2 regions of the Sphingomonas sp. Leaf257 genome follow, and region 1 is predicted to be linked to the other one. Evidence: riboswitches for the same ligand, from Rfam matches in the RefSeq annotation. Region 1 holds a riboswitch; the other holds the start of a gene.
The links. A riboswitch is a leader RNA that binds a small molecule or an ion and turns the genes downstream of it on or off. The one in region 1 is predicted to bind cobalamin.
Positions count from the first base shown of each region.

Region 2: linked by a shared signal. The riboswitch ahead of ASF14_RS04935 (TonB-dependent receptor) and the one ahead of ASF14_RS06925 (HoxN/HupN/NixA family nickel/cobalt transporter) in region 1 are both predicted to bind cobalamin.

Region 1 is NZ_LMMH01000008.1:47,600-62,665, reverse strand. Features, by position in the region: gene secD (protein translocase subunit SecD) at 1-1,187, opposite strand, end outside; gene yajC (preprotein translocase subunit YajC) at 1,192-1,542, opposite strand; tRNA gene ASF14_RS06945 (tRNA-Pro) at 1,735-1,811, shown strand; gene ASF14_RS06935 (hypothetical protein) at 2,296-2,544, opposite strand; gene ASF14_RS06930 (septal ring lytic transglycosylase RlpA family protein) at 2,632-3,207, opposite strand; cobalamin riboswitch at 3,308-3,509, shown strand; gene ASF14_RS06925 (HoxN/HupN/NixA family nickel/cobalt transporter) at 3,682-4,737, shown strand; cobalamin riboswitch at 4,763-4,962, shown strand; gene cobW (cobalamin biosynthesis protein CobW) at 5,144-6,181, shown strand; gene cobN (cobaltochelatase subunit CobN) at 6,186-9,569, shown strand; gene ASF14_RS06910 (cobalamin biosynthesis protein CobG) at 9,566-10,687, shown strand; gene ASF14_RS06905 (precorrin-8X methylmutase) at 10,687-11,316, shown strand; gene cobI (precorrin-2 C(20)-methyltransferase) at 11,313-12,038, shown strand; gene cobJ (precorrin-3B C(17)-methyltransferase) at 12,035-12,784, shown strand; gene ASF14_RS06890 (cobalt-precorrin-6A reductase) at 12,760-13,506, opposite strand; gene ASF14_RS06885 (bifunctional cobalt-precorrin-7 (C(5))-methyltransferase/cobalt-precorrin-6B (C(15))-methyltransferase) at 13,505-14,704, shown strand; gene ASF14_RS06880 (cobalamin biosynthesis protein) at 14,698-15,054, shown strand; gene cobM (precorrin-4 C(11)-methyltransferase) at 15,051-15,066, shown strand, end outside.
Region 2 is NZ_LMMH01000003.1:212,047-227,112, forward strand. Features, by position in the region: gene ASF14_RS04900 (DMT family transporter) at 1-363, shown strand, start outside; gene ASF14_RS20615 (NAD(P)-dependent oxidoreductase) at 273-1,088, opposite strand; gene ASF14_RS04905 (M28 family metallopeptidase) at 1,240-2,946, opposite strand; gene pepN (aminopeptidase N) at 3,085-5,688, shown strand; gene ASF14_RS04915 (alpha/beta hydrolase) at 5,815-6,741, opposite strand; gene ASF14_RS04920 (tRNA-binding protein) at 6,931-7,290, opposite strand; gene ASF14_RS04925 (glutathione S-transferase family protein) at 7,277-7,948, opposite strand; gene ASF14_RS04930 (PepSY domain-containing protein) at 8,035-9,423, opposite strand; gene ASF14_RS04935 (TonB-dependent receptor) at 9,446-11,575, opposite strand; cobalamin riboswitch at 11,790-12,009, opposite strand; gene ASF14_RS04940 (hypothetical protein) at 12,098-12,415, shown strand; gene ASF14_RS20620 (entericidin A/B family lipoprotein) at 12,504-12,650, opposite strand; gene ASF14_RS04945 (hypothetical protein) at 12,709-12,891, opposite strand; gene ASF14_RS04950 (CsbD family protein) at 12,888-13,142, opposite strand; gene ASF14_RS04955 (hypothetical protein) at 13,171-13,491, opposite strand; gene ASF14_RS04960 (alpha/beta hydrolase-fold protein) at 13,816-15,000, shown strand; gene ASF14_RS04965 (DUF3597 family protein) at 15,046-15,066, opposite strand, start outside.

The DNA of each region.
Region 1 (15,066 bases):
CCGAACCGGCCATAGGTGACGGTCATGAAGATGATGACCGCGACCGCCGCGATCGCCGACGCGAGGATACCGGCGCGAATCGAATCGGCGCCCAGGTCGGGACCGACGGTGCGTTCCTCGACGACCTTCAGGTCGATCGGCAGCTTGCCCGAGCGCAGCGAGATCGCCAGCTGGTTGGCGCTTTCGACCGTGAAGTTGCCCATGATCTGGGCACGACCACCCAGGATCGGTTCGTTGATGTTGGGGGCCGACAGCACCTGACCGTCGAGGATGATGGCGAAGGGCTTGCCGGTGTTCTCCTGGGTGATCCGCGCGAACTTGCGGCCGCCCTGTGCGTCGAAGGTGATCGCCACCTGCGGCGCGTTGGTCTGCTGGTCGAAGGCCTGCTGCGCGTCGATCAGCTGGTCGCCCGAGATGATGACCGGCCGCTTGACCGCGATCACCGGCGCACCCAGCGGATTGCCCGGATAGGGCAGGACCTGGCTGCCTGCGGGCGCATTGCCCTTGGCCACCTCGACCGGGTTGGCCGTGGTGTCGACCAGCTTGAATTCCAGCTTGGCGGTCTTGCCGATCAGGTCCTTGAGCTGCTGCGGATCCTGCAGGCCGGGCACCTGCACCACGATGCGGTTGCTGCCCTGTTGCAGGATCGTCGGTTCCTTGGTGCCCAGCGCGTCGATACGGCGCCGCACGACCTCGGTCGCGGTCTTCATGGCGGTATCGACCGCCTGGGTCAGGCCCGCCTGGGTCGGCTTCAGGACGAAGCGCGAGGTGTCGACGACCTGGATATCCCATTCGCGCTGGCCGGTCATGCCCGCCCCGCCGCCGGTGATCGACAGCAGCCGCTCGCGCGCCGCGTCGACCTGGGCCGGATCGCGCAGCATGAAGCTGAGCTGTCCGCCGCGCACCGAGATGTCACCGATATCGATACGCGGATTGCCGCGCCGCATCTCGGCCGCGACCTGGTCGCGCATCGTCTCCAGCCGGGTATTGGCCAGATCGCCGGTGTCCGCCTCCAGCAGCAGATAGCTGCCGCCCGCCAGATCGAGGCCCTTGTTCACGCGGGGATGCGGGATCGCCCCCCAGCTGTTCGTGACGCTCTCAGGCAGAAAGCTCGGGATCGCCAGCAGGCACAAAGCGGCCAGCAACGCGACGATGGAAGCGACCTTCCAGCGGGGGAAATCCAGCATCGGATCAGTCGTTCGCGGGCTTGGCGGTGGGGTCGATCACGTCGGTCAGCGTCGCCTTGACCACGCGGACGCGGACGTTGGGCGCGATCTCGACCTCGACCAGCTGATCCTCGACGCGCGTCACCTTGCCGACGATGCCGCCCGCCGTGGTGACCTGATCGCCCTTCTTGACCGCCTCGATCGACGCCTGCAGCGTCTTCATCCGGCGCTGCTGCGGGCGGATCATCAGGAAATAGAAGACGACGAAGACGAGGAGCAGCGGCGCGAGGCTGAGGAACGAGGCGGCTCCGCTCGATGCGGCGGCGCCGGATGCGGCTGCCATCGCGGCGACTGGGGCGGTGATGGGAATGAACATTCGGACCCGTCTATGCTGAATGGGCACGGGTACCGGCCGACCGTTGACGATCGACAAGCCCCCATGTCGGATAGCCTGCCCGCTACCATCGCAGGCGGACAGGCGCAATGGAGAGGCGGATGTGGTGTCGGCAGTATCGCAACATCAAGGCTTGCATCGCGAAGAAAACCCGCCTAGAGGCCGCCGCTCGGTCGGGGCGTAGCGCAGCCTGGTAGCGCATCACACTGGGGGTGTGGGGGTCGCAGGTTCGAATCCTGTCGCCCCGACCAATCTTCTACTGACATCGGTGGACGACGACGAAGCGGGCGAAAGCCCGCTTTTTTCGTTTCTGGCGTTTTCTGCTTTCACCGTGGAGTGAAGCGCGGGAGGTTTGGCTTCACGGCGGACCAAAGCGATCCAAGCTAAATGGCGGCTATTAGGTGGGAGGCGGACGTTGTACATGCCGGCTGCCGTGTTGCACAGGGCCATGCATGAGAAGATCAATCCCGCTCGTCGTCGGCCTCATGCTCCCGTTAAGCGCGTGTTTGAACAATCAGACCATTGATGAAGAGATCGCCAGTAAGTGCGGCATCTCTGTCAGCGAGTATCAGCGAGCAGAAGCCAGCTTGGACACGGGTCACGATGGGATGGCGATCCATGCTGGCCACTGCCGTCTAACCCGGACTTCTAAGGGTGTGATCGAAGGGACGGTCGGCGACGGCTCGTGATGGGATCGTGGCTGCCAATTTCCGCGCCAGGGCGTTAGATGCCTTTTCACTTTAGCCGCTCAACGTCAGTGGCTTCGCTCCCCATGTGACGCACGAACGCCCCGCGTAGATCGTCCAGATGGCTTTGCCACTTTGCTCGATCATCGTTGGGATCGATTCCATCGGCTGCGAAGAGCCAGCCAGCAAATTGATCGGCTGTGACTTCTCCGCTCTCGGGCAGTAAGTCGGTGACATGCAGAGGCTGGCCATCAACTACCGAGCCGCACCAGCCCTTCTCCACACAGACTTCGTGCATTAGGGCTTCTAGCGCGGTTCGATCGGTCATGTGTGGAGTATAACAGCGCTCGTTCGCTGTGTCCGCTATGGGCGAAAGCCGCAGCCTCTACCGAACTACAATCCCCGCCGCCGCGATTTGCGACAGCAAATTCGCTCGTACCGCATCCGAAACCGGAGGCAAAGGCCGCGCCGCCTTGCCGTGGCGCAGGCGTTCGCGGTCCTTTTCGTCCGGCTCGACCCGGCGCACCCGCACCGCCGCCTTGCCGACCGCGCGCAGGCCGAGTTGTTCGGCGGCGCCGCGCGACAGGTCGATGATCCGCGACGATCCCGCGAACGGCCCGCGATCGTTGACCCGCACGATGATCCGCCGCCCGGTATCCAGCGCCGTCACTTCGACATAGCTGGGCAGGGGCAGGGTGGTGTGCGCCGCCGTCGCCCAGCCGGGACGGAAACGTTCGCCGTTGGCGGTGCGCTTGCCCGATTCTCCGCCATACCAGCTGGCATAGCCGAGCATGTCATAGGTCGTGTCCTCGGCGGGCACATAGGTGATGCCCCGCACCGTATAGGGCTTGCCGATCCGCACCGGGAAATCGCTGACCGGCCGGTAATTGCCACCCGAACAGGCCGCGACCAGGCAGGCCGCTGCCGGTGTCCATCGGCGCATCGCTTTCCAAACCACCATGGCCTGTCGATTAGGCCTACGGCGCGGCGGGATAAAGCCGTTTGCGTGTCCGTTCGGCGCAGACTATCCCCGTGCTGACCGGCAGCGGCTTTCAGCCACGCCGCCGGACTATCGCATCGGTGCCCCTCGGGGCTTCAAACGGGAATATGGTGCAAATCCATAGCTGTCCCTGCAACTGTAAGCGGTGAGCGCGTGATGCCGGTTCCTGCAACAGGGAACAGCCACTGGAGCCATCCGGGAAGGCCGCATTGCCGACGCTTCGACCCGCGAGCCAGGAGACCTGCCGATGCGAGTCGCTCTTGCCGCGATCCAGGGGATGGTCATGGCCAGGATATATTGTATCATGCGAGCGACGCCATAGGGCGAACCTGAATCGGAACCCGACCCGCCGTGCGCCCGTCGAAGGTGGGGGACGACCGCGACAGCGGAAGGTCGGCCTGAGTCGCAACGGCGCCGTTAAGGCATGATCCGCCCATGTCCGAAGTTTCCGCCCGACCATCGTTGAAGCGCCGCGTCACCCTGCTGATGGGCGCGCTGATCGTCGTGAATATCGCCGTCTGGGGCTGGGCGCTGAGCGTCTTTGCGGGCAACAGCCTGATGCTGGGCACGGCTTTGCTCGCCTATAGCCTGGGGCTGCGCCACGCGGTCGATGCCGATCACATCGCCGCCATCGACAATGTCACGCGTAAATTGATGCAGGACGGCCAGCGGCCGATCGCGGTCGGCCTGTGGTTCGCGCTCGGCCATTCCGCCATCGTCCTGATCGCGGCGACCACCGTGGCGCTGGCCGCCAGTACCCTGTCCGACTTCGAGGCGTTCGGCCAGAGCGGCGGGACCATCGCCACCATCGTCTCGGCGAGTTTCCTGTTCGCCATCGCGATCATGAACCTGATCATCCTGCGCGATGTCTGGACCCGCTTCCGCCGTGTCGCGCGGGGCGAGCCGATGGCGGAGGCCGATGCCGACATGATGTTTTCGGGGCAGGGACCTTTGTCGCGTCTGTTCCGGCCGCTGTTCCGGCTGATCCGGCGCAGCTGGCACATGGCGCCTTTGGGGTTCCTGTTCGGGCTGGGCTTCGACACCGCGACCGAGGTGGCGATCCTCGGCCTGTCGGGTTCGCACGCGGCGGACGGGGTGTCGCTGGCGACGATCCTGGTGTTCCCGGTGCTGTTCGCGGTCGGCATGGCGTTGATCGACACGGCGGATGGGCTGGTGATGCTGGGTGCCTATGAGTGGGCGTTCGTCCATCCGCTGCGCAAGCTCTACTACAACATGACGATCACTCTGGTTTCGGCGCTGGTCGCGCTGGTGATCGGCGGCATCCAGGCGACCGCCTTGCTCGCCGAGCGGTTCGGCTGGACGGCGGGGCCGTTCCGCTATGCGGGCGCGCTCGCCGAGCATTTCAACGTGCTGGGTTTCGCCATCGTCGGGCTGTTCGTGATCTGCTGGGGCGCGAGCTTCCTCCTCTATCGCTGGCGCGGGTTCGCGGCGATGGAGGCGCGAATTGCCAAGCCCGGCGCGGCGGGATAAATGCCGCTGATCGGAGGGTGATAAGCCGTCCGAAGATCGCGCCGGTGCCCGCAAGGGCTTTAAACGGGAATGGGGTGCAAATCCCCGGCTGTCCCTGCAACTGTAAGCGGTGAGCGAGCGATGCTGGTGCTCCTATGAGGGCACGGCCACTGGAGTGATCCGGGAAGGCGCATCCTTTTGCTTCGACCCGCGAGCCAGGAGACCTGCCGGCGTCATGGTCGCTCTTGCCTGGACCCAGGGGGTGGTCGGGGCACGGTTCTCCGTCGGGGAGCGACGAAGCCATGCGGCCGGGGCCGCATCGGTCGCCGGTTCAGCGGGGTGGACGCATGTCGCGCGCCCGTCCGTCACCGCTCCGGCGATCGGCCCCGCGTCCGCGCTCGCTCGTCCGGCGCGTCGGAGAATTACCATGCGTGACCTTTCCAAGGTCCCCGTCACCATCGTCACCGGCTTTCTGGGCGCGGGCAAAACCACGCTTATCAGCCATCTGATCCGCAATGCAGGCGGCCGTCGCCTGGCGGTGGTGGTCAACGAATTCGGCACTTTGGGCGTCGACGGCGACATCCTGCAATCCTGCGCCATACCCGACTGCCCGGCGGAAAATATCGTCGAGCTGGCCAATGGCTGCATCTGCTGCACCGTCGCCGACGACTTCATCCCGACGGTCGAGAAGCTGCTGGCGATGGAGCCGCGCCCCGATCACATCCTGATCGAGACGTCAGGACTGGCACTGCCCAAGCCGCTGTTGAAGGCCTTCGACTGGCCGGCCATCCGCTCGCGCATCACGGTCGACGGTGTGGTGGCGCTGGCCGATGCGGAGGCCGTCGCGGCGGGCCGCTTCGCCCCCGATCTCGACGCGGTGGAGGCGCAGCGCGCCGCCGACCCCAGCCTCGACCATGAAACGCCACTGTCGGAAGTGTTCGAGGACCAGCTGGCCTGCGCCGATATCGTCCTGCTGACCAAGGCGGACCTCGCCGGGCCGGAGGGTGTCGCCAAGGCGCGCGCGATCATCGCCGCAGAAGCGCCGCGCCCGCTGCCGATGGTCGAGGCGGTCGACGGCATCGTCTCCGCCGAGATCGTGCTGGGCCTGGAAGCCGCCGCCGAGGACGACATCGCCGCGCGCCCCTCGCATCATGACGGCGCGGACGATCACGAGCATGACGATTTCGACAGCATTTCGGTAATGCTGGGCGAGGTGGAGAGCCCCGAGGCGATCGCCGCGCGGATCGTGACGCTGGCCGAGCAGCAGGACATCCTGCGCGTGAAGGGCTATGCGGCGGTCGCGGGCAAGCCGATGCGGCTGCTGATCCAGTCGGTCGGCCGCCGGGTGCGCACCAGCTATGACCGCCCCTGGGGCGCGGGCGAGCCGCGCGGCACGCAACTGGTCGTCATCGCCGAGCATGACCGCATCGACCGGCCTTCGATCGAGGCCGTGCTGAAGGGCTGAACACGTGCATCTCGTCTTTCGCGAGAGCCATGGGCTGGAGGAACAGGCCGTTCCACAGGATCTGGGGCAGCGCCCCGGTGACGTGGTCGTGCTGTCCTTCTCCGACAGCGACCTCAGCGCCTTTGCGGCGGGCTGGCGGGCCGGGGGATTCCCCTGGTCGCTGCGGCTCGCCAATCTGGCGGCCTTGGTCCATCCGCTGTCGGTGGACACCTATGTCGAGCAGACGTTGGTGTATGCGAAGGCGATCCTGATCCGGTTGATCGGCGGTGCGGCCTATTGGGAATACGGCCTGCGCGAGGTTGAGCGGCTGGCACGCGAGCGGGGTATCGCGCTGGCGGTGCTGGCAGCGGACGGGCGGGAGGACCGGCGGCTGATGGCGGCGTCGACCGTGGGGGAGGCGGTGGTGCGGCGGTTGACCGCGCTGTGCGATGCGGGCGGGGCGGATGCGGCTGCTCTGGCTTTGCGCGAAATCGTAGCGTTGTCGCCTGCGGCCCTTGCCCCTCCCCAACCCCTCCCCCTGCCGGGAGAGGGGCTTTTGCTCGGCACGACTGCCCCGAGCACGCCCCTCCCGCAGGCGGGAGGGGATGGGGGAGGGCCGTCTCCACAAGTGACGTCGCTCGTGGCCTTGCCCCTCCCCAACCCCTCCCCCTGCCGAGATAGGGGCTTTCAACTGGCCCCCCTCGGAGGTTGGTCCCCGAACGGCCCGGCCTGCCCAGCCGCCACCCTGCTGACCACAACTCGCCCCCGCATCCTCATCACCTTCTACCGCGCCTATCTCGCCGCCGCCGACCTCGAACCCATCGCCGCCCTCCACGCCGCCCTGGCCGAACGCGGCTTCGACCCCGTCGCCCTGTTCATCCCCTCGCTGAAGGCCGAGGGCGCAGGCCCCTGGGTCGCGCGCTGGGTCAAGGCTCTCACCCCCGCCGCGATCCTCAACGCCACCGCCTTCTCGGCACGCGGCGAGGATGACGCCACCCCACTCGACGGCGCGGGCGTGCCGGTGTTCCAGGTCGCGCTCGCCACCAGCGACCGGGCGGGCTGGGAGGGCGCCGCGCGCGGCCTGTCGCCCGCCGACCTCGCCATGCATGTCGTCCTGCCCGAAATCGACGGACGCCTGTTCGCGGGTGTGGTCAGCTTCAAGCAGCCGGGAGAGCGCGACCCCGACTTCGATATCGCGCTGCGCCTCCACCGCGCCGAGCCCGAGCGGATCGCGGCGGTGGCGGACAAGGTGGCGGGCTGGGCGAGGCTGGCGATGACCCCGGCGGCGGAACGGCGGCTGGCCATCCTGCTGTCGACCTATCCGGGCAAGGACTGGCAGGCCGCCCATGCGGTCGGGCTGGACGGCTTCGCCTCGACGGCGGCGATCCTCGCCGATCTGCGCGAGGCGGGTTATGATGTGGAACCGCAGGCCGATCTGCCCGCCGCGCTGCTCGGCAACCGGATCGCCTGGCCCGTCGCCGCCTATCGCGAGGCGATGGCCGCTCTTCCCGAAAGTCTGCGCGCCGACCTTGCCGAAAGCTGGGGCGCGGCGGAAGAAGACCCGCTGGTCGAGGGCGACCAGTTCCAATTCCCCGCCCTCATGCTCGGCAAGGCGATCGTCGCGCTCCAGCCCGAGCGCGGACGACGCGAGGCTCGGGCGGACGAGTATCACGACCTCTCGCGCTGCCCGCGCCATTCCTATGTCGCCTTCTATCTTTGGCTGCGTGCGCAGGGGATCGATGCGCTGGTCCATGTCGGCGCGCATGGCACGCTGGAGTGGCTGCCCGGCAAGGCGGTCGCGCTGTCCGGCGCCTGTTGGCCCGAGGCGCTGACCCGCGACTGGCCGGTCCTCTATCCCTTCATCGTCAACGATCCGGGCGAGGCGGCGCAGGCCAAGCGGCGGCTGGGCGCGGTGACGATCGGCCATGTCCCCCCGGCGCTGGTCCAGGCGGAGACCGGCGCGGGGCTGGGGCGGCTGGAGGCGCTGCTCGACGAATATGCCAATGCCGATGGCCTCGACCCCGCCCGCCGCGATCGGCTGCGCGAGAGCATTGCGGAGGAGGCGGATAGCGTCGGTCTGGGCAAGACGCTGGGATTGGCGGGGGCGGAGGATCCGTTGGCGCGGATCGACGCATTCGTCTGCGACGTGAAGGACAGCCAGTTCGGCAAGGGGCTGCACGTCTTCGGTCGTGGTGAGCAGGGCGTGGCGGAGCGGGCGGGGTTGCTCGCCGGGCTGGATGGAAAGCGCGTTTCGGCGGGGCCTTCGGGTTCGCCCTATCGCGGGCGTGCCGATGTGCTGCCCACGGGGCGCAACCTTTACGCCATCGACCCGCGCGCGGTGCCGAGCCGGGCCGCGCATCTTCAGGGCGTCAAGCTCGCCGAGGAGCTGATCCGCCGCCATATGCAGGAGGAGGGCGATCACCTGCGCACCCTGATCGTCGACCTTTGGGGATCGGCGACGATGCGCACGGCGGGCGAGGAATTCGCCATGGCGCTGCACCTAATCGGGGTCGAGCCGGTCTGGGACCACCGCTCCGAGCGGGTGACGGGGTTCGAGGTGATGCCGCTGATGCGCTTCGACCGGCCGCGCGTCGATGTGACGTTGCGCGTCTCGGGGCTGTTCCGCGACGCCTTTCCGCATCTGGTCGCGCTGTTCGGGCAGGCGGTGCGCGCGCTCGGCCAGCGGGACGAAACGGTCGAATGGAATCCGTTTCTCGGACAGGCGACACCGCACGTCTACGGCCCGGCGCCGGGACGCTATGGCATCGGGCTGGACCCGAATGCGGGCTATGACGAAGCGGCGCGGATCGAGGCGGGGCAGAGCTGGCTCGCCGCTTCGGCGACCGCGCTCGACGATGGCGACCGGCGCGATGCGGAGGGGATCGCGGCGCGGGTGGCGGCGGCGCAGGCGTTCGTCCATCTCCACGACCTGCCCGAAAGCGATTTGCTGCTCGCCGCCGATTATGCCGCGCATCAGGCGGGTTTCGCGGCGGCGCGCGTGGCTTTGGGGGAGGGCGCGGCCTCGCTCTATCATCTCGACACCCGCAACCCCGCCAGCCCCAAGGCGCGGACGCTGGCCGAGGAGATCGCACGCACCGTCCATGCCCGCGCCGCCAACCCGCGCTGGGTCGAGGGGATGATGGTGCATGGTTTCCGGGGTGCGGCGGAGATCGCCGCGACGCTCGACCATCTGGGCAGCTTTGCGCATCTGGCGGAGGCGGTGCCTGCCGCGCTGATCGACCTGTATTGGGATGCGACCTTGGCGCAGGATGCCGTGCGCGACTTCATGGCACAGGCGAACCCGGCGGCATTGAAGGCGATGGAGGCGCGCTTTGCGGCGCTTCATGCCGCGGGGCTGTGGCGGACGCGGCGCAATTCGGTGCTCGCGATGCTGGACGGCGCGGCATGAGCGGTTTCGTGGTCAAGGGCTGGTGCCCCGACGCGTTCCGGCCGATGATGGCGGGCGACGGGCTGCTCGTTCGCGTTCGTCCGCCGCTGGGACGGTTGACGGCGGAACAAGCCGAAGGGTTGTGCGCGGGCGCGATCCGCCACGGCAATGGCCAGATCGACCTGACGGTGCGTGCGAACCTGCAAATCCGGGGTGTGACCGAGGCCGGCTGGCCCACGCTGTTGGCGGAGTTGCAGGCGTTGGGGCTGGTCGATCCCGATCCGGTGTCGGAGGGGCGGGGGGCGATCCTGATCAACCCGGATTGGCGTGAGGGCGACGATAGTCATGCCATCGCCAGCGAATTGCGGGCGCGGCTTGCCGAACTGCCCGAACTGCCGGGCAAGGTGGGCTTTATCATCGATGCGGGACCCTCGCCGATAGTAACGGACGCGCCCGGGGATTTCCGTATCGAGAGGACGGCGACTGGCACCCTGGCGCTGCGTGGGGATGGGCGGTCGAGCGGTGTCGCCGTGACGCGGTCCAACGCGGTCGACGCCCTGATTCGGCTGGCGCACTGGTTCAGCGAAAGCGGCGGCTGCACGGCCGGGCGAATGGCGCGTCACAAGGTGGCCCTGCCCGACTGGGCCGAAGGCGACGCCGTACCCGCATCCGGTAAACCGATGCAGCCGGGCGTGCATCCGATCGGAGCGGTTTATGGGCTGCCCTTCGGCCGGATCGACGCCGCATCACTGGCGGCGTTCGTTCGTTCGCATGGTTGCGCCCTTCGCCTCACCCCTTGGCGGCTGCTGATCGCGGAAGGCGTTACCCCGGCCCCAGCCGCCGACATGCTGCTGGCCGATAGTCCGATCCTGCATGTCGACGCCTGTGTCGGCGCGCCCGCCTGTCCGCAGGCGAGTGTCGAAACGCGTGGGTTGGCTACCCGGCTCGCACCGCTGATCGACGGCCACCTGCACGTCTCGGGTTGCGCGAAGGGCTGCGCGCGGGCACGGACAGCGGACTGGGTGCTGACCGGGCGGGAGGGGGCTTTCGATCTGGCCAGACATGCCCGCGCCGGGGCCGCGCCCCTTCACACCGGATTGACGCCCGAGCGGGCGGTCGCGCTTCTCGGAGCCTGTTGATGCCGTACACTTACGAAACCGATGGCGCGGCGATCTATCGCCAGTCCTTCGCCATCATCCGCGCCGAGGCGGAGCTGGCGCGCTTCGATGCGGAGGAAGAGCCGGTCGCGGTGCGCATGATCCATGCCGCCGGGCTGGTCGAGCTGGCGCCGTCGATCCATTTCTCAGCCGGTTTCGCGGTGGCGGGGCGGCAGGCGCTTGCGAACGGCACGGCGATCCTGTGCGACGCGCATATGGTCAGCGAGGGGGTTACGCGCGCGCGGTTGCCTGCCGACAATCCGGTGATCTGTACGCTGCGCGACCCTGCCGTGCCCGCGCTGGCCAGAGAGATGGGCACGACCCGTTCCGCCGCCGCGCTGGAGCTGTGGCGCCCGCATCTGGCAGGCGCGCTGGTGGCGATCGGCAATGCGCCGACCGCGCTCTTCCATCTGCTGACCATGCTGGAAGACCCCGACTGCCCACGCCCCGCGGCGATCATCGGCTGTCCGGTCGGCTTCGTCGGCGCGATGGAGTCGAAGGACGCGCTCTGGGAGGCGCAGCCTGTCCCGTGCGCCATCGTGAAGGGCCGCCCCGGCGGCAGCGCGATCACGGTGGCGGCGATCAACGCGCTGGCGAGCCGCGCCGAATGACGGGAACCGTTCACGGCGTGGGCCTGGGGCCGGGCGCGGCGGACCTGATGAGCGTGCGCGCCGACCGGCTGGTGCGCGGGGCGCGGCATGTCGCCTATTTCCGCAAGGCCGGACGGCGCGGCCATGCGCGCACCATCGTCGACGGGATGCTCCGCGACGACGTGATCGAATATCCGATGGACTATCCGGTCACGACCGAGATCCTGTTCACCGATCCGCGCTACAATGAATGCCTGTCGGCCTTTTACGCGGAGTGCACCGCGCATATCCTCTCACTGGTGCAGGGCGGCGAGGATGTGGTGGTGCTGTGCGAGGGTGACCCGTTCTTCTACGGCTCGTTTATGCACCTGCACAGCCGGTTGAAGGACCACGCCCCCGTTGCGGTCGTGCCCGGCATCACCGGCATGTCGGGCGCCTGGACCGCCAGCGGCGCGCCGATCACCTGGGGCGACGATGTGCTGACCATCGCGATGGCGACCCTGCCCGAGCCGGAGCTGACCCGCCGCATCGCCGAGACTGACGCGCTGGTCGTGATGAAGATCGGCCGCCACTTGCCCAAGCTGCGCCGCGCGATCGCGGCGGCGGGGCGGACCGAGCAGGCCTGGCTGGTCGAACATGCCGCCCAGGCCGGAGAGCGCGTGCGCCGACTGGCAGAGGTGGAGGATACTCCCGCCCCCTATTTCTCGATCGCGCTGATCCACGGACAGGGGCGGCGGCCATGAGCGGCTGGCTGATCGTCGTCGGACTGGGGCCGGGCGCGGAGGCGATGGTCACGCCCGAGGTGTCGGCGGCGCTCGCCGAGGCGACCGATGTCGTCGGCTATATCCCTTACGTCGCGCGCGTGCCCGAGCGGCCCGGCCTGACCCGTCATGCTAGCGACAACCGGGTCGAGCGAGACCGTGCGCTCCATGCGCTGGAGATGGCGGAGGCGGGCTGCCGCGTCGTCGTCGTATCCTCGGGCGATCCGGGGGTGTTCGCGATGGCGGCGGCGATCTTCGAGCGGGTCGAGGAAGATGCGGGACGCTGGCACGATCTCGACATCCGCGTCCTGCCCGGCATCACCGCGATGCTGGCGGCAAGCGCGCGGGCGGGCGCGCCGCTGGGGCATGATTTCTGCGCGATCAACCTGTCGGATAATCTCAAGCCGCAGGCACTGATCGAGCGGCGGCTGGCGCTGGCGGCGGAGGCGGATTTCGCCATCGCGCTCTACAATCCCCGGTCCAAGGCGCGGCCCGATGCGCTGGACGCGGCCTTTGCGCTGCTGCGCGAGACATGCGGCGACGACCGCCCGGTGCTGTTCGCCCGCGCCGTTTCCACATCCGAGGAGCATTTGCGCATCGTGCCGCTTCTGGAAGCGCGCGGCGACATGGCCGATATGCGCACCGTCGTCATCATCGGCTCCAGCCGCACGCGGATGATCCCGCATGCGGGCCGACCGATCCTCTACACCCCCCGGACGACGCCGTGATCCAGCCAGTCGAGCACGGCGGCGACGCTGCCCACTTGCGGGCGGGGCGGGATGAAGGGGCGGTCGACCATCACCACCGGCAGCCCGAGTTCGCGGGCCGCGTCGAGTTTCGCCCGCGCGCCGGAGCCTCCGGCGTTCTTGGCGACCACTATCTGAATCCGGTGCTCGCGCAGCAGGGCCAGTTCGCCCGCCAGCGTGAAGGGACCGCGATCGACCACCAGTCGGTGGTTTGGAAAACCGGTAGGCTCCGCCGCATCGACGAAGCGCAACAGGTAGAAATGCTGCGCAGCATGCGTGAAGTCCCCGATCGTCTGGCGACCAAGCGCCAGGAAGACACGCGTCGGTTCGGTGTCGAGTGCGGTCACCGCTTCGCCGGTGTTGGCCGCGCGCGTCCAGCGGTCGCCGGGACCCTCCACCCATTCGGGCCGGGTCAACGCGAGAAGGGGTACACCTGCCAACTCCGCCGCCGCAATCGCATTGGCGCTGATCCGCGCGGCGAAGGGATGGGTGGCGTCGACCAGATGGGTGACGCCTTCGCGGTGCATATGGTCGGCCAGCCCCTCGACACCGCCGAATCCGCCCACGCGCGTCGGGATTGCCTGCGCGCGCGGCGCTTCGGTTCGGCCCGCATAGCTGAGCACCGCGCGCTCGCCGCGCTCCGCCAGCGCGGTGGCCAGCGCGCTCGCCTCGGTGGTGCCGCCGAGCAGAAGGATATGGCGCATGGCTGACTCCCAGGCGTGGCTGACGATCGTCGGGATCGGCGAGGATGGCTGGGACGGCCTGACCGCCCCCGCGCGCGCCGCGATCCTGGCCGCCGATAGCGTGATGGGCGCGCCGCGTCACCTGTCGCTGCTGGCCGAGCAGGGCGGGGCGGAGCGGATCGTCTGGCCCGTTCCCTTTGCCGATGGCGTTCCCATGCTGCTGGAGCGGAAGGCTGAGCGGGTGGTGATGCTCGCCTCGGGCGATCCCTTCTGGTTCGGGGCGGGGTCGGTGGTGACCCGCCATCTGGAGCCGGGCGAGTGGGTTGCCTATCCGGCACCGTCCACCCTGTCGCTGGCGGCGGCGCGGCTGGGCTGGCCGGTCGAGACGATCCACAGCGTCGGACTGCACGCGCGGCCCGTCGACACGCTGCGCCCGCATCTGGCGCCGGGGCAACGGATACTGGCGCTGATGCGCGATGGAGCCTCGGTGACGGGGCTGGCCGCATGGCTGGCCGAGCAGGGGTTCGGCGAGAGCAAGCTGACCGTGCTGGAGGCGCTGGGCGGACCGCGCGAGCGGGTGCGGGTCTGCACGGCGGACGCGCTCGACTGGACTGATATCGCCCACCCGGTCGCGGTGGCGATCGAACCTGCCGGGTCGGGCCGTATCCTGCCGCAGGCGAGCGGCCTGGACGACGACTGGTTCGCGCATGACGGACAGATCACCAAGCGTCCCGTCCGCGCGCTGGCGCTCGCGGCGCTCGCCCCACGACCCGGCGAATTGCTGTGGGACATCGGCACGGGCTCGGGCTCGGTCGCGATCGAATGGCTGCTGAGCGACCCGACCACCCGCGCGATCGGGTTCGAGCGTGATCCGGCGCGTCTGGCCCGTGCCGCCGACAATGCCGCGCGGCTGGGTCTGGCACGGCTGGAACTGGTCGAAGGCGATGCGGTGGCCGAACTGGCCGAGCGTCCGCATCCCGATGCGGTGTTCGTCGGCGGCGGCCTGTCGCGGCCGCTGGTCGAGTCGCTGCGGACGTTGCCCCGCTGTCGCCTCGTCGCACACGCCGTCACGCTGGAGACCGAGGCTCTGCTGGCCGAATGCCATGCCCGCTATGGCGGCGAATTGCTGCGTATCGAACTGGCGCGTGCACGACCGCTCGGCACCAAGCGGGGGTGGAAGGCGAGCTATCCCATCGTTCAGTGGCGGGTCGCATGGTGATCGCGGGGTTCGGATGCCGGGCGGAGGCGACTATCGAGTCCTTCCGCAGCGCGCTGGCCGCAACAGGTATGCGCCCCGACGCGCTGGCCGTGCCCGCTGACCGGGCAGGGGTGATCGCGCCCTTTGCCGAAGCCGAGGGGCTGGCCGTCCACCCCGTCGCCGCCGAACTGCTGTCGGGCATCGATACCCCGACGCGCTCGACCGTCAGTCTGGCCGCGCGCGGGGTCGGCAGCGTCGCCGAAGCCGCAGCACTTGCCGCCGCCGGACTGGCGGCGCGGATCGTGGTGCCTCGTGTAATGTCCTCCGACCGCATGGCGACCTGCGCCATCGCCCAGGGAACTGAAGAATGACCGTTCACTTCA
Region 2 (15,066 bases), on a different contig from region 1:
GCCAAGCGTTTCCCGATGCACGCGACCTTGAGCGTCGCGATGCTGATCGGATCGGCGCTGGATGCGATCATCGCCTATAGCCTGAACGGCCCGCCGGTGTTCGAGATGCGCACCGGTTATGTGCTGGGCATCCTCTATCTCGGGCTGTTCGCCTCGGCGCTGGCCTTTCCGCTCTATTACCGGGTGCTGCGTGCGATCGGCCCGGCCAAGGCGGCCTATTCCAGCGTGATCGTGCCGGTCATCGCGATGAGCCTGTCGACGGTGTTCGAGGGTTATCGCTGGTCGCTGCTGGCGGGCGCGGGCGCGGCGGTGACGGCGGTCGGGCTGGTCATCGCGCTCAAGGCGCGCAGGCCCAACCGGTAATCGGGATAAAGCGGGCGCCAGTTCAGCACCCGCTTGGCCTTGCCGTTGGCCACCCGCCGGTTCTCGGCATAGAAGCCCCGCGCCGCCGCCGACAGGCTCTCCAGCGGCACGAGCGGCGGCGGCGCCAGCCCCGCCAGTTCGGCGGCATAGGCGACGACCGCATCCTGGTCGCACGGGAAATCGTCGGACAGGTTATAGGCCCCCGCAGGCCCGTCGAACCCGGCGATCACGCCCGATACGATGTCGGCGATATGCACCCGGCTGAACACCTGTCCGGGCAGCCCGACCCGGTGCGCGCGACCGGCACGAACCCGGTCGATCGGCGAGCGGCCGGGGCCATAGATGCCGGGCAGTCGGAACACCCGTGCACCCAGGCCCTGCCAGTCCGCATCCGCCGCCGCCCGCGCGGCACGCCGCCCCGAGCCGATGGGGGCGGTCTCGTCCACCCAGGCGCCGCCGGTGTCGCCATACACGCCGGTCGAAGAGAGATAGCCGATCCACGCGTCCGACTTTGCGAGTTGCGCGCCATAGGCGAGCAGCACCGGGTCCGCTTCGTCCACGGGGGGCACGGAGGACAGGATATGCGTGGCGGCGGCGACCTGCGCCTCCACGCCGTCACGGTCGTCGAAACGGATCGTGCCGCCGCGCCCGTCGCGGGTCGTGCCCATGACGGACCAGCCCCGCCCCTCCAGCAAGGCGGCCAAGTGACCGGCGGCATAGCCCATGCCGAAGACGAAGAGACGACCGACCAAACTCAAACCTCCGTTCGTGCTGAGCGAAGTCGAAGCACACGGACCGGCAGTTCCGCATAGCCTTCGACTTCGCTCGGGCGGAACGGTTGGGGGGCGGCTTGGCTGCAAGACGCCTCCCCGCCCCTCACTTCGCCGCCATCGGCCCCTTGTAGAGCGTGCCGAAATAATCGCCCTTGTTCCATACCGGCCGCTCTGGCGCGTCGGCGATCTCGCGGGCGATGGCGTAATTGACGCTGACGAAGCGCGGTCCCTGGCTCCAGTCGATGCCCTGGTCGATCTCGTCGCCGACACGGTGATAGCGGTGGCTCATGAAATCCTCGACCGCCGCCTTGCCCGGCCCCTTCTGGCCCGGCCACAGGAAGACCGAGGGGATGCCCTTCTGCACGAAGCGGAAATGGTCGGAGCGGACGAAGATGCCTTCCTCCGGCATCGGATCGGGCGAGACGGGCAGGTCCATCGCCCCCACCGCCTTGCGCACGATCGGCCCCAGCGTCGAGCGGTCCGCCCCGAACACCACCATATCCTCGAACTTATAGGTCAGGATCGGCATGTCGAGATTGACGTCGGCGACGATCGACTTGAGCGGCACGGTCGGGTGGTTGGCGAAATAGTCGGAGCCGACCAGCCCCTTTTCCTCCGCCGTCACCGCCAGGAACATAACGGTCCGCTTGGGCGCGGCGGCGGCCTTGAAGCGCTTGGCCTCCTCGATCAGGCTGGCGATGCCGATGGCGTTGTCGAGCGCGCCATTGTTGATCCGATCGCCCTCGCCGCCCTCATTGGTGCCGATATGGTCGAGATGCGCGGACAGGACGACGACCTCGTCCTTCAGCTTCGGGTCGCTGCCGGGGATCAGGCCGATGACGTTGCTGCTGTCCATCGGCTTGAAGCTGGTCTTGGACGCGACCGTCAACTGGCCCTTGGCGGTCAGCGGCTTATAGCCGGGCTTGGGGGTGGCGGCGGCCTTCACCACTACGTCCCAGCCCTTGCCGAACAGCTTGGCCGCGCCCGTTTGCGACAGGGTGCCCAGCACCGGGATCGTCGGCGTCATCGCATGGGCGGTGCCGTCCGGGTTCGCCCAGGTGACGCGCGGCGCGTTGTAATAGCGGGCCAGCGAGGCGAAGGGTCGTTGCCGCCCCCCGGCGCGCGGCATGTCGATTTGGATCGCGCCGACCGCGCCGCGCGCCGCCGCCAGCGAGGCCTTGTTCGCCGCCGATCCGAAAAAGGCGCGCTCCTCACCGCCCAGCCCCTCGGGCGTGCCGGGGACGAAGGCGACGATCTTGCCGCGCACATCGACACCCTTGTAATCGGTCAGGCCATATTGTGCCGCATCAATGCCGTAACCGACAAAGACGACCGGCGCCGACAGGCTGGTTTCCTTCGCATTGGGCACGGGCGAGGGCACGAAGTCCTCGCCGAAGACCAGTTCCTGCGCCTGGCCGCCCGCCGGGGTCCACATGGCGCTGCCCTTGTCGGCGACATTATAAGCGACCAACGGCACCTTTTGCAGATAGCCGCCCTGGTCGCCGCCCGGCCGCAGCCCCGCCGCATAGAATTGCGCGGCGACATATTGCGCGGCGATGTCATAGTCGCGGGTCCCCGCCTCGCGTCCGGCCATCGCGTCCGACGCCAGGAACATGACGTGCGCCTTCATTGCGGCCTGATCCTCGGGCAGGGCGGCGGTAATGACGGCATTGCATTCGGCCGGGCTGCGCTGCGCCTTCGCCTCGACCGGCGCGGTGCTAGCGGCTTGATAATGCAGGTGATCGTGATCATGCGCGATCGCGGCGGTGGACAGGAGAAGCAGCGGCAGCAGAGCCGTCGAACGCGACATGCAGGACCTTTCGGGGAAATGGTGTGGCACAGGCGTATCACGCCATCTGGGCCGATCAACCCCGGCCATGACGCACTGTCCCGGTTTTTCATGGCCAGCCCGGTGGCCGCAGCGGGTGCGCGCGGCTATATTCCCGTCATGGACATTCAGCGCAGCGCCGCCCAGCCCAGCATCACCCCCGCCGCCATCCGGCGCGAGGATTACAGCCCCCCCGCCTGGGAGGTGCCGCAGATCGCGCTGGACTTCGCGCTGGACCCCGCCGACACCCGCGTCCACGCCGCGCTGACCGTCACGCGCAGCGGCCCGCATGACGAACCCCTGCGGCTCGACGGTGCCGGGCAGACGCCGCTGTCGGTCAAGGTCGATGGCGTTGCGGTCAACGACTGGCGGATCGAGGGCGAGCAGCTGGTCGTGCCGCTCACCGGCGATTCCCATGTCGTCGAGACCGAGGTGTCGATCGCGCCCGAAAGCAACACCCAATTGATGGGTCTCTATGCCTCGGGCGGCAATCTCTGCACCCAGTGCGAGGCGGAAGGGTTTCGCCGCATCACCTGGTTCCCCGACCGGCCCGATGTGCTGAGCGTCTACCGCGTGCGGATGACGGCGGATCAGGCGCGCTACCCGGTGCTGCTCGCCAATGGCGATCCGGTGACCCAGGGCGAGAATGGCGACGGCACGCATTGGGCCGAGTGGCACGACCCCTTCCCCAAGCCCTCCTATCTGTTCGCGCTGGTGGCGGGCGATCTGGCGGTCAACGCCTCGACCTTCACCACGATGAGCGGACGCGAGGTGCGCTTAGGCATCTGGGTGCGCGCGGCCGACATCGCCAAGACCGACCATGCGCTCCACGCGCTGAAGCTGTCGATGGCGTGGGACGAGCGCGTCTATGGCCGCGAGTACGATCTCGACGTGTTCAACATCGTCGCGGTCGACGATTTCAACTTTGGCGCGATGGAGAATAAGGGGCTGAACATCTTCAACAGCCGCTACATCCTGGCCGACCCCGACACCGCGACCGATTACGATTATGACGCGATCGCCGCCGTCGTCGCGCATGAATATTTCCACAACTGGTCGGGCAACCGGATCACCTGCCGCGACTGGTTCCAGCTTTCCCTGAAGGAAGGCTTCACCGTCTATCGCGACCAGTGTTTCTCCGCCGACCAGGGATCGGCCGCGGTCAAGCGGATCGAGGATGTGCGCGGCCTGCGCGCCAGCCAGTTCCCGGAGGATTCCGGCCCGCTCGCGCATCCGGTGCGCCCGGAAAGCTATATCGAGATCAGCAATTTCTACACGGCGACCATCTATAACAAGGGCGCCGAGCTGATCCGCATGATGGCGACCATGTTGGGGCCGGTGAAGTTCCGCGCCGCCACCGACCTGTATTTCCACCGCTTCGACGGCACGGCCGCCACCTGCGAGGATTTCGTCGCCTGCATGGAGGAAGCGGGCGGCATCGATCTGTCGCAATTCCGCCTCTGGTATTCTCAGGCGGGCACGCCGCGTGTCTCGGCGGGCCTGTCCCACGAACCCGGCGGGGGCCGCGCCGAGCTGCGCCTCGCCCAGCATGTCCCCGCCACGCCGGGGCAGACCATGAAGCAGCCGATGCTGCTGCCGCTCAAGGTCCGTTTGTTCGGCGCGGAGACCGGCCGGCCGCTGACCGACGAGACGCTGGTCCTGCTCGACCAGGTGGCCGAGACGATCGTGTTCGAGGCCATCACCGAGCGTCCCGTCCTGTCGATCAATCGCGGCTTTTCCGCCCCCATCGTGGTCGAGAGCGACCGGACGGCCGAGGACCTGGCCTTCCTGTCGGCGCATGACGACGATCCCTTCGCCCGGTACGAGGCGATGCAGCAGCTGATGCTCGACACGCTGGTCGCGGGCACGATCCATGGCGAGATGAAGGGCCAGGCGGTGATCGACGCCGTCACCCGTACGCTGGAGGCCGAGGGGCTGGAAACCGCCTTCCTCGCCGAGGCGGTGCTGTTGCCGTCGGAGAATTTCATCGGCGACCAGCTCGCCACCGTCGACCCGGACGCGATCCATGCCGCGCGCGAGGCGCTGCGCACGCAACTGGGCCAGGCGCTGCTGCCGACCTGGCGGCGGCTTTATGCCGAGCTGGCGCAGGGTTCTTACGTCTATTCGCCCGAGGCCAAGGGGCGGCGGCGCCTGCGTAATGTCGCGCTCGGCTATATCGCGGCCAGCGGTGCGGAAGACGCCGCCGCGCTGGCCTTCGCGCAGTTCGAGGCGGCCGACAATATGACCGACCGGCAGGCGGCGCTGACCACGCTGGTCAATTCCGACGCGCCCGAGCGCGAAGAGGCGCTGGCGCGTTTCCATGCGCGCTATGCCGGTAACGGGCTGGTCCTCGACAAATGGTTCCAGACCCAGGCGCTGTCGTCCCGCAGCGACACCGGCGCGGTGGTCGAGCGGCTGGTCCGGCATCCCGACTTCACGCTCGCCAACCCCAATCGGGCACGGGCGGTGCTGGGGGCGTTCGGGGTGAACCAGCGCGCGTTCAACGCCGCCGACGGTTCGGGCTATCGCTTCCTGTCCGAGCAGTTGATCGCGCTCGACCGGCTCAACCCGCAGACCGCCGCCAAGCTGCTGCCGCCGCTCGGCCGCTGGCGCCGGTTCGACGCCAAGCGCTCGGCCCTGATGCGCGCCGAGCTGGTGCGGATCGTCGAGACGCCGGGCCTGTCGAAGGATCTGTTCGAGCAGGCGTCCAAGAGCATCGATTGATCCTCCCCGGCACGGGGAGGGGGACCGCCCGCAGGGCGGTGGAGGGGGCTTTCCTCGTAGGAACGTCCTTGCGGCACTCCCCCTCCACCATGCTGCGCATGGTCCCCCTCCCCTTTCAGGGGAGGATTATTCGGCCTTCAAAAACCCTTCCATCACGATCCAGCGATAAAAGGCGTCGAACCAGCCGGTGCTGGTCGTCTTCTTCGGATACATGCCAAAGCCGTGGCCGCCCTGGCCGTAGAGATGGAACTCGACCGGCTTCTTCGCGGCCATCCACTGGTCGATCAGACCGAAGCCTTTGCCCGCGAACAGCGGATCGTCGGCGGCGATCGCGGCGAACATCGGCGGCGCGTCGGCGGGCACCGTCATCGGCTGGAGCGGGCCATAGATGTCGCCGATAAAGGCGGGCTTGGCCTGTCCGTCGAGGACGGTCGCGACGGTCAGCATCGCACCCGCCGAAAAGCCGACCATGCCGATGCGGGTCGGATCGACCTTCCACTCGCCCGCCCGCTGGCGGACCAGTGCGAAGGCGGCGCGGGAATCGGCGATCTGGGGCGCAAGGCCCTTCAACGCCTCCTCCGGGTTCGGCCGCGCGGCGGGGCGCGCTACGCTGGAGAACATTGCGGCCATCGACTTTTCGAACTCGCCCATATCCGCAGGTGTCTGGTTCAGCCGATATTTCAGGACGAACGCCGCGATACCGCGATCGGCCAGCGCCTTGGCCACGTCCCAGCCTTCATTCTGCATCGACAGGGTACGGAAACCGCCGCCGGGCGCGACGATGACGGCGGCACCGGTCGCCTTGGCGGGATCGGGCAGGAAGGGAGTGAGCGTCGCCTCCGTCACGTTGCGGGCAAACACGCTGTTATACTGGCTGTGCCAGCTTTCCTTTTTCTTCGCACCCGGCAACGGTCCGGTGTTCAGCGGAATGGCGGTCGGCTGTGCGGGTATGGCGATCGGGGCCATCTTGTCGGCCTGCGCCATGGCGGGTGCCGCCACCGAGAGCGTTAGCAAAGCGGCCAGCGCATGGCCGGCCCAGCGTTTGGACTTCATATCCCCTCCTATCCTCCGTGGGTTATGTCCCTACGGTCGGACGGGGATGGTACGCTTCGCGGCGTAGGGCGCAAGGGGTAATGTTAAGGCTAACAAGGAAGCGTGGCCTTCGACTTCGCTCAGCCTGAACGGCTTTTGTTTCCCCAACCTCCGTTCAGCCTGAGCGAAGTCGAAGGCCAAGGAAAACCCTCAGAACAACCGCCCCCCATTGGGTACAGGCAAATCCGGCGCGATCAGCACCACCTGCCCCTCCGCATCGGGAAAGCCCAGGGTCAACACCTCGGACATCATCGGCCCGATCTGGCGCGGCGGAAAATTGACCACCGCCGCCACCTGCCGCCCCACCAGGGTCTCCGGCGTATAATGCCGCGTGATCTGCGCCGAGGAGCGCTTTACGCCGATCACATCGCCGAAATCGATGGTCAGCTTGATGGCGGGCTTGCGCGCTTCGGGGAAAGGTTCGGCGGCGATGACGGTGCCGACACGGATGTCGACCGCCAGGAAATCCTCGATCCCGATACGGGTGGCGGGGGCGTCAGAAGTCGACATTGTCGTAATGCGACGGCGGGGTGACCATTTCCATCCGCTCGGACAGCAGCGGGCGGAAGGAGGGGCGGCTCTTCAGCCCGCGATACCAACGCGCGGTCTGTTCATGCCCCTTCCAGTCGATGCCGCCCAGATAATCGGCGACCGAAATCTGCGCCGCCGCCGCCAGATCGGCGAGACTCATCGTCGCCCCGCCCAACCAGTTGCGATGGTCGAGCAGATAATCGGTATAGTCGAGATGGCCGACCGCCGCCTTCATCGCCTCGCGCAGGCCCTTGGCATCGGGGCTTCCGGTGCGTGCGACGCGCTTGACCATACGTTCGTGGAGCAAGGGGCCGGTCACGTCCTGATAGAAATGCGTGTCGAACCACGTCACCAGCCGCCGGATCTCGGCGCGGCCGACGGCGGTGCCGTTGATCATTGCCGACTTCTCGACCGTTTCCTCGAAAAACTCGCTGATCGCCATCGAGTCGACCAGCAGCACGCCGCGTTCCTCGTCGACCATCACCGGGGTCTGCCCGGCGGGGTTCATGTCGAGAAACTCGTCGCGCCGCTGCCACGGCGACTCGCGCACCAACTCGTATCCGACGCCCTTCTCACCCAGCAACAGCCGGACCTTGCGGGAAAAGGGACAGAGCGGGAATTGGTAGAGTTGCCACATGCCGCCCACTTAAGCGGGCGGGACGCACGACGCCAACCCCGATGGCGCGCTTTTCACCCTTTCCCACGCGCAGGGCGGCGCTTTCATCATTTTCCGCGCGCCGGGCGACGCAGGCGCCGCTGCCCAAGCACGACCCCGCTGATCGACAGGACCAGGCCGGCCAGCGACCAGAGCCACATCCAGCCGGTCCAGACCCAGTAATGCGCCGTCAACCAAGGCCAATCCCAGGTGTGGAGCAGCGTATAGACCCAGCGATAGGCGCGCCGCGTGCCGTCCTGCCGCTCGACCAGCGCGCCGCTGACGGGATCGATATAGAGCCAGGTCGCCGCCGCATCGTCGAACCGCAACCGCCAGAGCGGCAGCCGTGTTGCGTCGGTCCAATAGAAGTCGGGTCGCGCCAGCCACTCGCGCGCCACCCGCCGTCCGCCGGGCACCAGCATCGCCGCGCGCAACGGATCGACGGCCCGGGCGGGGGTCAGCGTCGCCTGCTCCAGCCAGTGCGGATGCGGCGACGCGCGATCGATCGCGATCCGCGCGAACCCCGCGTCCCCGCTCCACTCGACGGTGCGCGCATCCGGTGCGATCCGGGCCAGCCGGTTCAGGTCGCGCGGCCGCCCCGCCCGCCCGGCATAGGCCCGCATCGCCGCCACAGGCGCCTCGCCCCCGGCAAAGGCGTGCCCCGGATCGACCGACAGCCAGCCGCTGACGATCCAGGTCGTCAGCATCGCAGCCCCCGCCAGCCCGCTGACATGGTGCCAGAGCATCCAGCCGCGATAGGGCGTCATCCGCCCACCCCGATAGCGCCGCCGCCCCACCCGCAGTCGCAATATGCCGATCCACAGGCCGGTCAGTGCGACCGCGATGCACGGGCCCGCCACCCACATCACCGCCTGCCGCCAAGTCTCCCGGTCGCGACGCAACACGGTCGGGTAGATCCAGTGCGGCACCGAGCCCAGCCAGTTCCAGAACCGCTGGCCCCGCGTCGTCCGCTGCACCGGCTGGCCGGTCAGGCCGGAGATATAGAGTTCGGTCCCAGCCGCATCGGCCAGCGCGACCTTCCACAAAGGGCGATGCCGGTCGAAGCCGTTCGCCACCGTCCATTGGTCGTCCACGATCCGCTCGACCTGGCGAACCGGCCCCGCAAACCGGGTGGCGACGCGTGCGGCGAGTGCGGCATCGACGGGAGCGACCGCTCCGCCGTCCCCTGACAGGATGCGGGTGTCGCCATCGCGGCTCTCGATCCGCCAGACCGGTGCGGCGTCGCGCATCTCCAGCGTGATCCGCCGGGCGTCGGGCGCCACGGGCGCTCGGACGACCCGCTCCCAGTCGATCGGTTGCGCGCCCTTCCAGCTCTCCGCCGGTTTGAGCGACGGATAGGGCACATAGAGCATCACCAGCCCGCTGGCGAACCACATGGCGAAGAACAGGCAGGTGACGATCCCGACCCAGCGATGGGTGAGGAAGGCGAGCCGCAAGCCCGCCTTCCCCCAGGACCGGTCAGAATCCCGCACGGACGCCGATGTCCAGCGCGCGCGGGCGACCCAATATCCATTGCTGGTCGCCGTACGCCGTCACCGCATAGGGTTTGTCGAACAGGTTATAGACACGGACATCGACCGCCAGATGCGGCGTCAGCGCATAGGACAAGGTCGTGTCCACCGTCGCATAGCCGGGGATGCGGAACGCCTCCCCATTGTCCGAAAAACGCCGCCCGACATAACGCAGCCCGGCGCGCGCCTGCAGCTTCGCCGAAGCATCCCAGCGCAGCCAGAGATTGGCCAGAGCCTCGGGCACGTTCGGCGGGGTGCGGCCGCTATAATCCACGCCGCCGGAGCGAAAATCGTCGAACCGCGCATCAAGCAGCGTGCCGTTTGCGTCGATCCCGAAGCCCTGCGGCAGATCGAGCGTCACCGCCGCCTCGACGCCCTGCGACGATCGCTGCCCGACCTGCTCGACGGGGCTCGCCAGCGTGCGCTGGGCGAGAAGCCCGGTCTTGACGATGCGATAGGCCGCCAGCGTGGCGGTGCCATGTCCGTTCGCGAACAGCCACTTGGCCCCCGCTTCGACCTGGTTTCCGCGCGCGTTGCTATACTGCACCTGCCCGGTCGATACGGTGGTCAGGGTGCCCAACGGATCGACGCCGGTGGCATATTGCGCATAGAGCGACAGGGTCGGCACCGGTTGATAGACCAGCCCCGCGCGCCACGTCGCGTTGCGGAACGTCTTTTCCAGCACGAAGCGATCCGGCGTGGCGACGGTCCAGCGACGGACATTGTCCACCTCGTAACGGACGCCGCCGACCACCGACCATTTCGGGCCGAGCGTCACCCGATCTTCGGCAAACACCGCCAGCGCGGTGGTGCGGGTGCGGTAGCGCGGGGCGATTCCCTGCGTATCGAGGAAACGGCCGGGATCGAAGGCGAAGGGATCGACCGCATCGACCTGCTCGACCGAGCCGAAGTCGTTCTCATGGGTGAAGCGGACCAGATTGGCGTCCACCCCGACGACCAGCGCGTTGGCGATGCCCGGCGCGAGTCCCGTGCGCCACGTCACGCTGGCTTGATCGCCCCATTGGGTCAGGTCGTGGCGGATGCCGTAATTGCTGCTTCGGCGGATCGTGGCCGGAATGCCCGTCGATCCGTCCGCGCACGCGCCGCTCGCACCGACCCAGCAATAATTCTCCAGGTTACGCCAGAAACGGTCGCTGGTCAGGACATAAGCGATGTTGGACAGACTGACCGCATTGCTCGGCGTCCAGTCGACCCGGATCGAGGCGCGGTCGTCGCGGAACCGCATCCGCCCGTCGCCGACATTATAGTTGCGGTCCCGCACCCGAAGGTCGAGCCGCCCGTCGATCAGCGGGGTGCCGAAATAGGTCATGGGCCGCTGGTCGCCATGATCGCCGCGCACCGTCACCGCCAGTGTGGAGGACGGCGTCCAGCGCAGCGTCCCCGACAGCGCAACACTGTCCGAACGCCCCCGATCGACATAGCCGTCCGACCGGCGATAGCTGGCATCCACGCGGTAGCCGAGCGTCGGGGTCAGCGGCCCGCCCAGCCCGGCGGCGGCGCGGAAACTGTCCTGCCCGCCATAGCCGATCTCGGCCTGGCCATGGGTCTGGGCGGTGGGCGCACGCATCACGACATTGACCGCGCCGCCCAGCGCGCCCTGCCCGTAAAGGACCGAGGCAGGGCCGCCCAGCACATCGATCCGCTCCACCATCCAGGGATCGGTCGGAAAGGTGATCGTCCCCGCCGCCGGGAACAACCGCACGCCGTCGACCAGTTGCAGCACCGATCCCTGCCCCGAAAAGCCGCGCGCGGCCAGCGCGGTGCCGCCATTTCCGGGATTGGCGACGCTCGACAGGCCGGGCGCACGCGTCTCCGCCTCGACGATCGACACATCGCCGCGCGCGCGGATCGTACCGCCATCGAGCGAGGCGATGCTGGCGGGCGTCTCCAGCGGTGTCAGGCCCAGGCGGCTGCCGGTCGCATTGGGTGTGTCGAGCGCCTGTTTCTCCCGCGTGCCGATCACCAGCACGGTGGCGTCACCCCCCTGCTCCTCGGCCTTTTGCGCCCTTGCCTGCGCCGCCCCCAGCAGAAGCGCCGCGCCACTCCACAGGACCATAGGAGCCTGTCCGAATATGTTACGATATATCATTTCAAAGCCCATAGCGTCTTGTCGCGAACAAGCCGAGGCCTTGCCGCCCGATTTCGGGCAGCCAGGTGCCCTGCGTGCGGCACGCCGTTTTCCGCATTCCACAGGGCCACCCATGCGCCTCCGCCACTTATGGCGTCGCTCGTCGGAACAGACCTAGCCTCGACCATCCCCTGGACCGGGCATGAGCGACCTGACGCCGGCAGGTCTCCTGGCTCACGGGTCGTCGCGGACGGATGCGCCTTCCCAGGTTGCCCCAGTGGCTGGATCGCGCCCATGGCCGATCCGTGCATCGCCGCTCACCGCTTACAGTTGCAGGGACAGCCGCGGATTCGGAGCCAGGCCCCTCACCGTGTTCCCTTTTAATCTCCCTTGTCGGGAGAACCGGCGCGATCATATCGCCGGATCATTCCGGCCCCGTATCGCTACGCGGCGGCGATGGAGGGCGTCAAGCGGGATGAGGTCGCGGCGTCCTTGCGCTATGGCGGCGGCATGGCACGCAGGAACCGTTATCTGATCGCGACGATGCCCGATGGCTATGTGAAGACGATCGGCCCGACATCGCAGCCCTTCACCCATTATTGGCGGATCGTCGCCGATCTGGGCGGGGGCAGGACAGAAGTCTTCTGGGGCCATGCCAAGTCGCGCAAGGCGGCGATGGCGAACGATGCCGCCATGGCGGAAGCGGTGCGGCAGCGCGGCTGGGTCGGGTATCGCTTCGAGGTCGTCGAACTGGTCGAGGCGGATGCGCCACCCGAAACCATGAAGAAACCCTCCCCCGGTAGGGGAGGTGGCAGGGCGAAGGCCTGACGGAGGGGTGTCACCCTCTCGAGAGCAGGACACCCCTCCCCCATCCTGCAGATGGTCCTCCCCCCTGCAGGGGAGGAATGGTCGGAATTTACCTCTTGGGCTTGTCCTGGCCCGAGGCGTCGGACACCGCCGCACCGGCCGAACGCAGGTCGCGGCCCGCGCCGTTCACGGTGTTGCAGGCCGACAGGGTCAGGACGGCGAATAGGGTAGCACCCAGAGCGATCTTCTTGGTCATGACGATCTCCTCGAAAAGGGGGTGCGGCGGGCCCGGTACGCCGGCCCGCCGCGGGTACTCAGCGCAGACGACGGCGGCCGGCCGCCGTTGCGCCAAAGGCGTAGGCACCGGCGCCGACCAGCAGCGCGAGCACCAGGAGGAACGAGGTGTTGGCACCGGCCCCGGCGGCAGCGGCGGCCTGCTTGGCCTTGGCGACCGCTTCGTTCTTGGTCTGAACGAATTCGGCCTTGGCCTGATTCACCTGGGCCTGGGCGCGACGCGCGGCCGCGACCGACCCCGCTCGCGTGCTTCCTCGATCAGGCTGGGGGTGGCATCCGCCACCTCGCCCGCGACCGACTGGTCACGACCGAACAGATGCTCGGCGCTGCCGGCGACCTGATCGGTGACGCCTTCCACCTTCCAGTCGCGGCTGTCGACCGCATCGCCGATCGTCTTTTCCACCTTGCCACCGAAATGGCGCGCATTGCCGTGCAGTTCATGCGTGCTCATCATTCGTTTCCGAAAATGCAAGGAAAGGGCGTCAGGGAGCCACGCCGCAGGTGGCGGCGGCCTTGCCGACTTCCAGTGCGATCTTCGGGTCCTTGATCTCGCCCGCGACCCGGATCAGATCGCCTGCGGTCAGCTGGCCGGGATTGGGATCGTCACGGCGATAGGCCGCGGCGGCATTGCCCAATTGTTGCAGTTGCCCCAGCGACAGGTTGCGTTCCAGCCGCTGGCCGACACAGGTCGAACGCTGGCTGTCCAGGCCATAGCGCTCCAGCCCGGTGGCGATCCGCGTCGAGGGCGGGGTGCACGCCACCGCGACGAGCGCGATGCCGATACTTGCGAGGATTTTGGCCACCCGGTTGCTCCCATGCGACCGGCGGCGAAATGCGACCGATCTGGCCGGGTACAACTTATGATAATTTAAGCCGTTCCTGGTATTTTTTGCGGGAATGGTTGGTAGTCTTCTACCAGTTTCGAGCCGCTGGTCGGCATATGCGCCGGGATGCCAGCACCATCACGCCATTGATGAACGCGGCAGCACCGCAAAGGATTTCATCGACAAGCCTCTGTCTTAACGACGTTTTTTGCCAAACCGCCTTGTGTGATCCGGCCATAAACGGCACCTTCCCCTCTCCGATATGGTCGAAATGAACCAACGGATGACGAGGGAGGATGATCGATGAAGATCCTGTTGGCGGCCGCCTTAACGGTGACGATGGCCGCGTCCATGGCCCCTGCTCAGACCACGCCCCAGACCGCCCCACCGGCGGTGATCGAGGATTTCCGCCCCTCGTCGCTCAACCAGCCTGGCCAGTCCTATCCGCAGGTCAATTCGCAGGGCTATGCCCGTTTCCGCATCACCGCCCCCGATGCCAAGGCGGTGAAGGTCAGCCTGGGTCTGGGCGGACGCGGCGGCACCGTCCTGACCAAAGGCCCCGACGGCAGTTGGACGGGAACGTCGGAAGGCCCGCTCGACGAGGGATTTCATTATTACCATCTGACGGTCGATGGCGGCACCTTCAACGATCCGGGGACGCTGAACTTCTATGGCTCGACCCGCTGGGAAAGCGGCATTGAGATTCCGGCGCATGACGCGGATTTCTATGCGCTGAAGGATGTGCCGCATGGCCGGGTCGAACAGATTCTGTTCCCGTCGCCCAGCACCGGCACGTCGCGACGCGCCTTTATCTACACCCCGCCCGGCTATGACCGGAACACGCGCGATCGTTATCCGGTGCTGTATCTTCAGCATGGTTGGGGCGAGGACGAAACCGCCTGGTCCAACCAGGGCCATGCCAACCTCATCATGGACAATCTAATCGCGGCCGGAAAGACGCGGCCGTTCCTGATCGTCATGACCTATGGCATGACCAACACCATTCGCCCCGGCGCGCCCGGCGGTCTGGCGAGTTTCGACATCCGCCCCTTCCAGACCGTGCTGCTGGACGAGTTGATTCCCTATGTCGACGGGCATTACCGCACCCTGTCCGACCAGCGCCACCGCGCCATGGCCGGGCTCTCGATGGGCGGCTTCGAGACGAAGCTGATCGCGCCCAGGCACCTCGACCGTTTCGCCTATATCGGTCTGCTCAGCGGCGGCACCATGTCGCCGGAGGATGTGAAGGTCACGCCGGGCTATCGCGACAAGGTGAAACTCACCTTTGTCAGCTTCGGCAGCCGCGAACTGGAGGGAGGGCGCAGCGGTCCGCCCGGTGGCCCACGCAGCGATCCCCGCGCCAATGCTGCCGCCCTGACGGCTGCCGGGATCAGGAATGTCTTCTACGTATCGGAGGGCACTGGGCACGAGTTCCAGACGTGGCGGCGCAGTCTTCAGGCAATGGCGCCGCTGCTGTTCCGGGATTGAGGTGATGGGGCGGCGGTCATGCGGACCGCCGCCCCTTCCGGCTCGTCAGTTCCGCAGGCTGTCGGG